3 regions of the Ralstonia flaminis genome follow, and region 1 is predicted to be linked to each of the others. Evidence: predicted binding sites of a transcription regulator. Region 1 holds the regulator's gene; each other region holds the start of a gene.

Region 1 (3,278 bases):
TTGGCGAGCACTTCCACAAATTTGGCGATGAACTCTGCATGGTCACGCGCAAACTTGCGGTCCGCCACGAAGCCATCAAAGGTCGACTTGCCGGTCGCGGCGGCAATCTTGCCGGAGGTGGTCAGCACCGTACCGTTCTTCTTCACCTTGGCGAGCACCGGGTCCCAGATGAAGGCGGCATCCACATCGCCCCGATCCCACGCGGCAGACAGCTCCTGCGGCCGCAGGTTGACGACCTTCACGTCGCGCGGGTCCAGCCCCGCCTGCTGCAGCGCGACCAGCGCGTGGAAGTGCGAGGTCGACACATACGGCACGCCCAGCGTCTTGCCCTTCAAGTCCGCCACGCGCGTCACGCCGCTGCCGTTGCGGGCCACCAGCGCCTCCGCATCGTTGATGTTGTCCAGAATCCAGAACAGCGAGAGATCCACACCCTGCGACACACCGGCCGCAATCGGGCTCGACCCCGCCTCGCCAATCTGCACCGAGCCCGACGCAATGGCGCGCACCACATCGGCGCCGCTGGCGAGCTGGCGGTAAGTCACCTTGTAGCCGGTGGCGCGCTCGACCTCGCCGGTGGCCTGGGCGTAGCGCCACGGCAGCACCATGTCCTGATACGCGATGACGACCTCGCGGTCCGCCGCGCGTGCGGGGGCAGTACCGAGCAAGGCAAACGAAACAGCTGCGGACAACGCCGCAGCCAGCAGACGGGGGATGGAGAAACCAGCCATGAAAGACTCCGGCAGAAGAGAAACGCGCACATGCGCCGGAGTCGATTGTGTGGGACGGCAGACCGCGCTGTCGTCGAAGAAAATCGGCTGAGCTTATGCCTCTGACTAAGAAGCCGCTTCAGGGCGGTTCTGGCTAGGCGCGCAGCCGCAGACAGTACAAGTCGTACGGCAAGGCTGCGCAACGACGCCAGAATCGTTCTGAAGTGGCTTCCGGATCAATATTGGCTGAGGGTGCTGGATAGCAACTTGGCGGTGATGTCCACGATCGGAATCACGCGCTCATACGCCATGCGCATCGGGCCGATCACGCCCAGCGTGCCGACGATCTTGCCGTCCACCTCGTACGGCGCGGTGATGACGGCCATGTCTTCGTGCGGCACGAGGCTGCTTTCGCCGCCGATGAAGATCTGCACGCCCTCGGCGCGGCTGGAGACGTCCAGCAGCTGCAGCAGGCCGGTCTTCTGCTCGAACACGGCAAACAGGCGCCGCAGCTTGTCCATGGAGGACGACAGGTCTTCCACATCCAGCAGCTTGCGCTCGCCAGAGATGACCACCGGGTCCTCTTCCGAGGCGGCGCTGCTGCCCGCCTCCACCGCCGCCTGCATCAGCGAGGTCATGTCGGCCTGCAGCGCAGACAGCTCGCCGCGCAGGCGCTCGCGCACGGCGTCGAAGGTCAGGCCGCCGTAATGCGCGTTGATGTAGTTCGCCGCCTCCACCAGCTGCGACGGGGTGTAGGGCGTATCGGTATGGATGATGCGGTTCTGCACGTCGCCCTCGGGCGTGACGACGATCAGCAGGATGCGGTTTTCCGACAGCCGCAGGAATTCGATCTGCCGGAACGCGTGCGAGCGCCGCGGCGTCATCACCACACCGGCAAACTGCGACAGGTTGGACAGCGTCTGCGCCGCCGCCGCAATCACCCGCTGCGACGATTCAGAACCGTGCGACGCCAGTTGAGCGCGTACCTGATCGGCAATCACGCCGGCCATCTGCTGCGCCATGCGATCTTGCGCGCCGAGCACGTCGAGCGGGCTGGCCGTCAGCATGGTGTCGACGAAGAGCCGGTAGCCGCGTGGCGTGGGGATGCGTCCGGCCGAGGTGTGCGGGCTGGCGATGAAGCCCATTTCCTCCAGGTCGGACATCACATTGCGGATGGTGGCCGGCGACAGATCGAGCCCCGAATACTTCGACAAGGTACGCGAGCCCACGGGCTGCCCCTCGGCGATGTACCGTTCGATCAGGGTCTTGAGGAGGATGGTGGCGCGCTTGTCCATGATTCTTCAATTTTACGCAAAATCGACTGCAACCAGCGGGTGACGTTGGCGTTTCTCGCCAAACCTCGTCAAACGTAGCGGGGGGCATATCGATATGGTGTAATGCGCGCATGTCGATTCCCCCGTCCGCCGTGGCCCCGAAACCTCCCGCCGCCTCGCCCTTCAAGACCGTCGCGCTGGTCGGCCGGTATTCGGCCGCCAACATTGCCGGCCCGCTCATGGAGCTGGCGTCGTGCATTGCCGCGCGCGGGCATGACATCGTGTTCGAGCGAGAAACCGCGCTCAACATCGGCGTGCAGGATTACCCTGCCCTGCCGCCCGAAGAGATGGCGCGTCAGGCCGACGTAGCCGTGGTGCTCGGCGGCGACGGTACCTTGCTTGGCATCGGCCGCCATCTGGCCGGCGCCGGCGTGCCCGTGATCGGCGTCAACCACGGGCGGCTCGGCTTCATGACCGATATCCCGTTCGACGATGTGCACACCGTGCTGCCCGACATGTTGTCCGGCCGCTACGAAGCCGAGACCCGTACGCTGCTGCAAGCCCAGGTTGTGCGCGACGACGAGGTCATCTTCTCCGCCCTGGCCTTCAACGACGTGGTGGTCAACCGCTCGGGCACCTCGGGCATGGTGGAACTGGCCGTGTCGGTCGATGGCTTCTTCATGTACAACCAGCGGTCGGATGGCCTGATCGTGTCCACGCCCACGGGCTCGACGGCGTATGCGCTGTCGGCGGGTGGGCCGATCCTGCATCCGGCGCTCTCGGGCCTTGTGCTGGTGCCGATCGCGCCGCATTCGTTGTCGAACCGGCCGATCGTCATTCCGCAGGATGCGGAGGTGGTCATCCAGGTCACCAGTGGGCGCGATGCCAGCGTCAACTTCGACATGCAGTCGCTCACGTCCCTCCTGCCGGGTGACCGCATCGTGGTGCGCCGCTCCGAGCGCACCGTCCAACTGCTGCACCCGATCGGCTACAACTACTACGCCACGCTGCGCAAGAAGCTGCACTGGCACGAGTACCCCACCGAAGACAACCGGCTGTAACCCAAACACCGCCCCACGCACCATGCTGCGCAGCCTCACAATCCGCGATTTCGTCATCGTCCACGCGCTGGACCTCGACCTGGCCGACGGCTTTACCGTGTTCACCGGCGAAACCGGCGCGGGCAAGTCCATCCTGATCGACGCGCTGGCGCTCACGCTGGGCGAGCGTGCCGATGCTGCCGTGGTGCGCGAAGGCGCGCCGCGTGCCGATATCACGGCCGAATTCGACGTGCATC
Region 2 (3,278 bases), on a different contig from region 1:
GCGGCTGGCAGCGCTCATGCTGTGCGGGATCATCGGCAGCGTGGCGGCCATCCGGCTGACAGTGCGGCCATTTGCCAACCGTCTGGCGGCGTCTGAGCGCGCACTGCGTATCGCCAACGAAAGCTTGGAACGACGGCGCGACGCCCTGCGCGCCAGCCGCGAGCAACTGCGCCTGGTGGCCGACAACGTGCCAGCGCAGCTCAGCTATGTCGATCCTGAAGGCATCGTCCGCTCTGCCAGCCGCACGCTGCTGGAGGCGTTTGGCCGCACGCAGGACCAGATGATCGACCGCCACGTCAGCGAGATCTACACGCCCGAGGACTACCGCACGCTGCTGCCCTACATGACCGAGGTACTGGCCGGCTACCCGGTGCAGTTCGACATCACCTCGCTGCGCACGGGCAAGCCGCGCTACCTGAGCGGCCACTACTACCCCGACTACGACGACCGCGGCACGCTGCGTGGCTACTTCTCGATGTTGCAGGATCTGACCGAGCGCACCACGGCCGAAATCGCCCTCGCCCGCAGCGAACGCGCGCTCACGCTGGTGCTCGACAACGCACCGCTGCTGGTCTCGCACATCAACGCCGACGGCATCTTCACCTTCTGCAATGTCACCCATGCACGCTGGCTGCAGCGCACGCCCGAGGAGGTCTGCGGCCAGCCGGCGCAGGACGTCTTCACGCCGGGCACCTATGCGCTGCTGGCGCCGTATCTGACCCGCGCGGTGCGGGGCGAGACGGTCGAATTCGAGATCAACGCGCCGTGGTACGAGAAGACGCACGCCGGCAGCCCGCGCCACCGCACGCGCTACCTGCGCGGCCAGCTGGTGCCGGATGCCACCGATACCGACGCCGGCGCCGAGCGCTGCGGCTTCTACGCCTTCGTCCAGGACGTGACCGAGGCCAAGCGCAGCGAGATGGAACTCTCGCGCATGGCGCGCTTCGATGCGCTCACCGGCCTGGCCAACCGCTATGAACTCTACGAGCGCCTGCGCACGGCCCTGGAGCGCCGCCAGCGCCAGCCTGCCCCGATGGGCGTGCTGTACCTGGACGTGGATCACTTCAAACACATCAACGACACCTACGGCCACGCCGCGGGGGACGCGGTGCTGGTGGAAGTCGCCCGCCGCCTGCAGCAGGCCGTCCGCCGCACGGACACCGTCGCCCGCCTCGCAGGTGACGAATTCGTCATCCTCCTGGACCCGATTGACGCCCCGGATGATGCGCTGCACACCGCACACAAGGTGGTGAGCGCGATCCGCCCGCCAATTCCCCTGCGCGGCGATGTATCGCTGCATGTGACAGCCAGCATCGGGGTGGCCTGCCCGGCGCCCGATATCAGTGATCCTGACGTGGTTTTGCGCGAAGCGGACCGTGCACTTTATTGGGCCAAGTCACGCGGACGTAACACTGCGGCATAACTGAGAACCGACGCCGCCGGCGGCTGTCTATGACTGGGTGCGCGGCCATGTCTGTTGCGGCGCAATCATCATACTATTGAGGTTCATCATCTGATTTACGGGAACTATCAACCGGCACAAAATGTCCTATTAGCACTCTTCCGGTTGGAGTGCTAAGATGCCTTTCCAAACTTCCACTGGATTTCGACAGGAGTCCTGAGTGAACGCAGTCATTCCCGTGAATACCGTCTCCCCCATTGCCACGCAGCAGTCTTCGGGCAACGCGTGGGCGCTGGCCTTCCCCGGCAACCTCGGCAACATTGACGCCTATATCCAGAGCGTCAACCGGGTGCCGATGCTGTCGGCTGAAGAAGAACAACGTCTGGCCCGCGAGTACCGCGACAACGACGATCTCGATTCGGCGCGCCGTCTGGTGCTCTCGCACCTGCGCCTGGTCGTGTCCATCGCCCGTCAGTACCTCGGCTACGGCCTGCCGCATGCCGACCTGATCCAGGAAGGCAACATCGGCCTGATGAAGGCCGTCAAGCGCTTCGACCCGGATCAAGGTGTGCGTCTCGTCTCGTACGCGATGCACTGGATCAAGGCCGAGATGCACGAGTACATCCTGAAGAACTGGCGCATGGTCAAGGTGGCCACCACCAAGGCCCAGCGCAAGCTGTTCTTCAACCTGCGCAGCCACAAGCAGGATGCACAGGCCACCTTCTCGCCCGATGAGATCGACGCCGTAGCGGCCGAACTCAACGTCAAGGGCGCCGAGGTGCGCGAGATGGAAACGCGCCTCTCGGGTGGCGACATCGCGCTGGAAGGCCAGATGGACGACGGCGAAGAGTCGTACGCCCCGATCGCCTACCTGGCCGATACGCACAACGAGCCGACCCGCGTGATCGAGTCGCGCGGCCACGACCGCATGCAAAGCGAAGGCATCGAGTCCGCCCTCGCCAAGCTGGACGACCGTAGCCGCCGCATCATCGAAGCCCGCTGGCTGAACGTGAACGACGACGGATCGGGCGGCGCCACGCTGCACGAGTTGGCTGACGAGTTTGGCGTGTCGGCCGAACGCATCCGCCAAATCGAAGTGGCCGCGATGAAGAAGATGAAGGGTGCGCTGCAGGCGTTTGCCTAAGCGGTTACCCCAGCAGTAAAAAAGCCCGCCGGGTTGTGCAAACCTGGCGGGCTTTTTGTTTGGGTGCGTGCTGCGCGCGGTTACTCGTTCAGCAGCAGTTTGACGTCGTGCGCGATCGGCTCGGGGCCTTGACCATGCTTGATGAACAGTCGCAGGTTGCCCTTCGTGTCGAACATATAGCTGCCGGCGGTGTGATCCATCGTGTAGTTGTCGGGCTTGCTGCCTGGCACCTTGCTGTAAAACACCTTGAAGTCGGACGTGACCTTCTTCAGCTCCGCCTCGTCGGCCGGGCGCAGGCCGATGAAGCGCGGATCGAACGCGGGCACGTACTTGCCCAGCAGGTCTTGCGTATCGCGCTCAGGATCGACGGTCACGAACAGCACCTGCACGCGGTCGGCGTCCTTGCCGAGGGTGTCCATCACGCCACGCAGTTCGGCCAGCGTGGTCGGGCAAACATCGGGGCAATGCGTGTAGCCGAAGAACATCACGACGACCTTGCCGCGAAAATCCTCCAACGTGCGGCGCTTGCCGGTGTGGTCGGTCAGCGAGAAGTCTTTGCCGAAACTCTTGGCACCGGTGATGTCGAGGTTCGTGAAAGCCGGCTTGTCGCTGCAGGCCGTCAGCGCCAGCACGGTGGCAGCCAGAGCGGCAAACAGAACGCCGCGGAAGTATCGGAAAGAGAGCATGGTCATCGTGTTGAAGAGGGGCGGTCTAGCGTAGCGCCAATTGCAC
Region 3 (3,278 bases), on a different contig from region 1:
CACTCCGCTTAGCCCAAACCGAATACGCAGCCCAGATAAGTGCTGAAACCAGCGCAAGTACATACCCCCACCAAGCATTCCAATTCCCCAAGGGGGCATCCCCAACGCAGGCGACGATGCCAACAAAGCCGAGTAGGCCTGCAATTACGTGAGTACGTGAAAGCCGATGATTGGGTAGCAGCGCCGGGGTCAGAAGGATGATCAACAGTGGCCAGAGGTAGTGCAAGAGATTGGCGACCACTGGCTCGGCCAGCTTCAAGCTCAAGAAATACAGCGCGTGATAGCCGAACATGGCCCCTGCACCTACCAGTAGTGCAGACAGGGATAGTTCTCGCCATCGAATCCAGGGGAGTCCACAAGCGCCACCGATTGCCAGGGCAATGCCTGTGGAGAAAAGCGCAGGGACGCCGGTCAGCGCAACCGCAGAAACGGCTAGTGAGCTCCAGATCAGAAGCGCAAGGATTGCGAGTAACTCAGGCACGTACTTTCTCTTTCTTGAGTGCCTGTATAGGCACAGTCCATTGGCAGCCGCACAACTACGATTGCGCGTTGTCAGAGTAGAGAAAGGCGCCTGCGGAGACTTCGCTGCGACGATTGGAACGCCGAGCGGCGCTCTCCTATGAAAACTAGGAGTGAACAGGGCGCCCGCGGCGATCAAGCCGCTGTTTCAGAGCAGCGGCGAGGTGTTCTCGCCCCATCGAAGACAAATACCCCCGTGTCTTCTCACCTTTCCACGAGTCCCGCGGGCTCATCCATGCATATTTTTTGTGCTTCTTGATGCTCTTTTTCTGGCCTGGAGCGGGAGGTTCGCGCCTCTCACGGCGAGAGTAGGACCCCATTCCGTTGTTCCGACTCACATGGGTGGCTTCAGCTAAAGCACTGAGGGGAAAGGTATTTTTGAGAAATGAGGTTGGTGAGGAGCTCCAGGGAGTTCAGAGTTGAGTGAACAAAGTTCAGCGTTGAGCGAATCTCGACAGCTGAGTGAATTTCGACGAATCCCCATTCTTGAAATCGTAATACCCCGTCCCTATAATTAGCACTCGTCGGGTTGGAGTGCTAACAACGCACCCGCCCCCGAAGTTTTACCGAAGCGCCGCGCTCTGCGGCGCGTTTTGTGAATAAACACTCACTTTGCATTGAGGAGTTTGTATGAACCTGCGTCCCTTGCATGATCGCGTGATCGTGAAGCGCCTGGACAACGAAACGAAGACCGCTTCCGGCATCGTCATCCCTGACGCCGCCGCTGAAAAGCCGGACCAAGGTGAAGTGCTGGCCGTTGGCCCGGGCAAGAAAGACGACAAGGGCAATGCGATCGCGCTGGACGTGAAGGTCGGCGACCGCGTGCTGTTCGGCAAGTACGCCGGCCAATCCGTCAAGGTGGAAGGCCAGGAAGTTCTGGTCATGCGCGAAGAAGACATCATGGCCGTGGTGGCGAAGTAAGCGTGCGCTCAAGCGCAACGGCTTACCAGTAACCCAATCCTCATTGCTTGCGCCCCATTCAGGTTGGCGCGGGCAACATCCCAAGATCTCGGAGATTCTCAAGATGGCAGCTAAAGACGTAGTGTTCGGCGACGCCGCACGTGCCAAGATGGTTGAAGGCGTGAACATTCTCGCCAACGCCGTGAAGGTGACCCTGGGCCCGAAGGGCCGCAACGTGGTGCTGGAGCGCAGCTTCGGTGGCCCGACCGTGACCAAGGACGGTGTGTCGGTCGCCAAGGAAATCGAGCTGAAGGACAAGCTGCAGAACATGGGCGCGCAAATGGTCAAGGAAGTTGCTTCCAAGACCAGCGACAACGCCGGTGACGGCACCACCACCGCTACGGTGCTGGCTCAGTCGATCGTGCGCGAAGGCATGAAGTACGTTGCCGCCGGCATGAACCCGATGGACCTGAAGCGCGGTATCGACAAGGCTGTCGCTGCTGCCGTGGAAGAGCTGAAGAACATCAGCAAGCCGACCACCACCAGCAAGGAAATCGCTCAAGTTGGCGCCATCTCGGCCAACAGCGACGAATCCATCGGCCAGCGCATCGCTGAAGCCATGGACAAGGTCGGCAAGGAAGGCGTGATCACCGTGGAAGACGGCAAGTCGCTGGCCGACGAGCTGGACGTCGTGGAAGGTATGCAGTTCGACCGCGGCTACCTGTCGCCGTACTTCATTAACAACCCGGAAAAGCAAGTTGTCCAACTGGACAACCCGTTCGTTCTGCTGTTCGACAAGAAGGTCAGCAACATCCGTGACCTGCTGCCGGTGCTGGAGCAAGTGGCCAAGGCTGGCCGTCCGCTGCTGATCATTGCTGAAGACGTTGAAGGCGAAGCCCTGGCAACGCTGGTGGTCAACAACATCCGTGGCATCCTGAAGACCGCTGCCGTCAAGGCTCCGGGCTTCGGCGACCGCCGCAAGGCCATGCTGGAAGACATCGCCATCCTGACGGGCGGCCAAGTCATCGCTGAAGAAGTCGGCCTGACGCTGGAAAAGGCAACCCTGAACGACCTGGGCCAAGCCAAGCGCGTTGAAATCGGCAAGGAAAACACCACGATCATCGACGGTGCTGGCGATGCCCGCAACATCGAAGCCCGCGTGAAGCAAGTGCGTGCCCAGATCGAAGAAGCGACCTCGGACTACGACCGTGAGAAGCTGCAAGAGCGCGTGGCCAAGCTGGCCGGCGGTGTTGCCGTGATCAAGGTTGGCGCAGCCACCGAAGTCGAAATGAAGGAAAAGAAGGCTCGCGTGGAAGATGCACTGCACGCAACGCGCGCTGCCGTGGAAGAAGGTATCGTGGCTGGCGGCGGTGTTGCACTGCTGCGCGCCCGCGCTGCCATCTCGGGCCTGAAGGGTTCCAACGCTGACCAAGACGCCGGCATCAAGATCGTGCTGCGCGCCATGGAAGAGCCGCTGCGCCAGATCGTCACGAACGCTGGCGACGAGGCTTCGGTTGTGGTGGCCAACGTGATCGCCGGCAAGGGCAACCACGGCTACAACGCCGCCACCGGCGAGTACGGTGACCTGGTGGAAATGGGCGTGCTGGACCCGACCAAGGTGACCCGCACCGCGCTGCAGAACGCCGCTTCGGTCGCTTCGCTGATGCTGACGACGGATTGCGCCGTTGCAGAACTGCCGAAGGAAGATGCAGCTCCGGCAATGCCGGGCGGCATGGGCGGCATGGGTGGCATGGACGGCATGATGTAATTTGCCAGTCCGGCAACTCGGCCCGGCCGCTGGTTCTTCCGGCGGTTGTTCCAAACAAAAAACCCCGTGGGTGCAAGCCTGCGGGGTTTTT

Evidence for each region. The regulator HrcA, encoded in region 1, represses chaperone genes, less so after heat shock. The targets are predictions, from matches to a motif close to TTAGCACTCNNNNNNNNNGAGTGCTAA.
Region 2: a site for HrcA is predicted at 1,553-1,579, ahead of rpoH (RNA polymerase sigma factor RpoH). Genes of this name have one in related genera too.
Region 3: a site for HrcA is predicted at 1,034-1,060, ahead of groES (co-chaperone GroES). Genes of this name have one in related genera too.

What each region holds. Positions count from the first base shown of each region.
Region 1 covers NZ_CATZLL010000003.1:56,165-59,442, reverse strand. The annotation lists gene tauA (taurine ABC transporter substrate-binding protein) at 1-728, opposite strand, end outside; gene hrcA (heat-inducible transcriptional repressor HrcA) at 944-2,002, opposite strand; gene R2N11_RS05000 (NAD kinase) at 2,113-3,042, shown strand; gene recN (DNA repair protein RecN) at 3,065-3,278, shown strand, end outside.
Region 2 covers NZ_CATZLL010000006.1:167,759-171,036, reverse strand. The annotation lists gene R2N11_RS11465 (diguanylate cyclase domain-containing protein) at 1-1,423, shown strand, start outside; gene rpoH (RNA polymerase sigma factor RpoH) at 1,623-2,546, shown strand; gene R2N11_RS11455 (SCO family protein) at 2,627-3,232, opposite strand.
Region 3 covers NZ_CATZLL010000001.1:514,319-517,596, reverse strand. The annotation lists gene R2N11_RS02420 (DMT family transporter) at 1-481, opposite strand, end outside; gene groES (co-chaperone GroES) at 1,150-1,440, shown strand; gene groL (chaperonin GroEL) at 1,544-3,187, shown strand.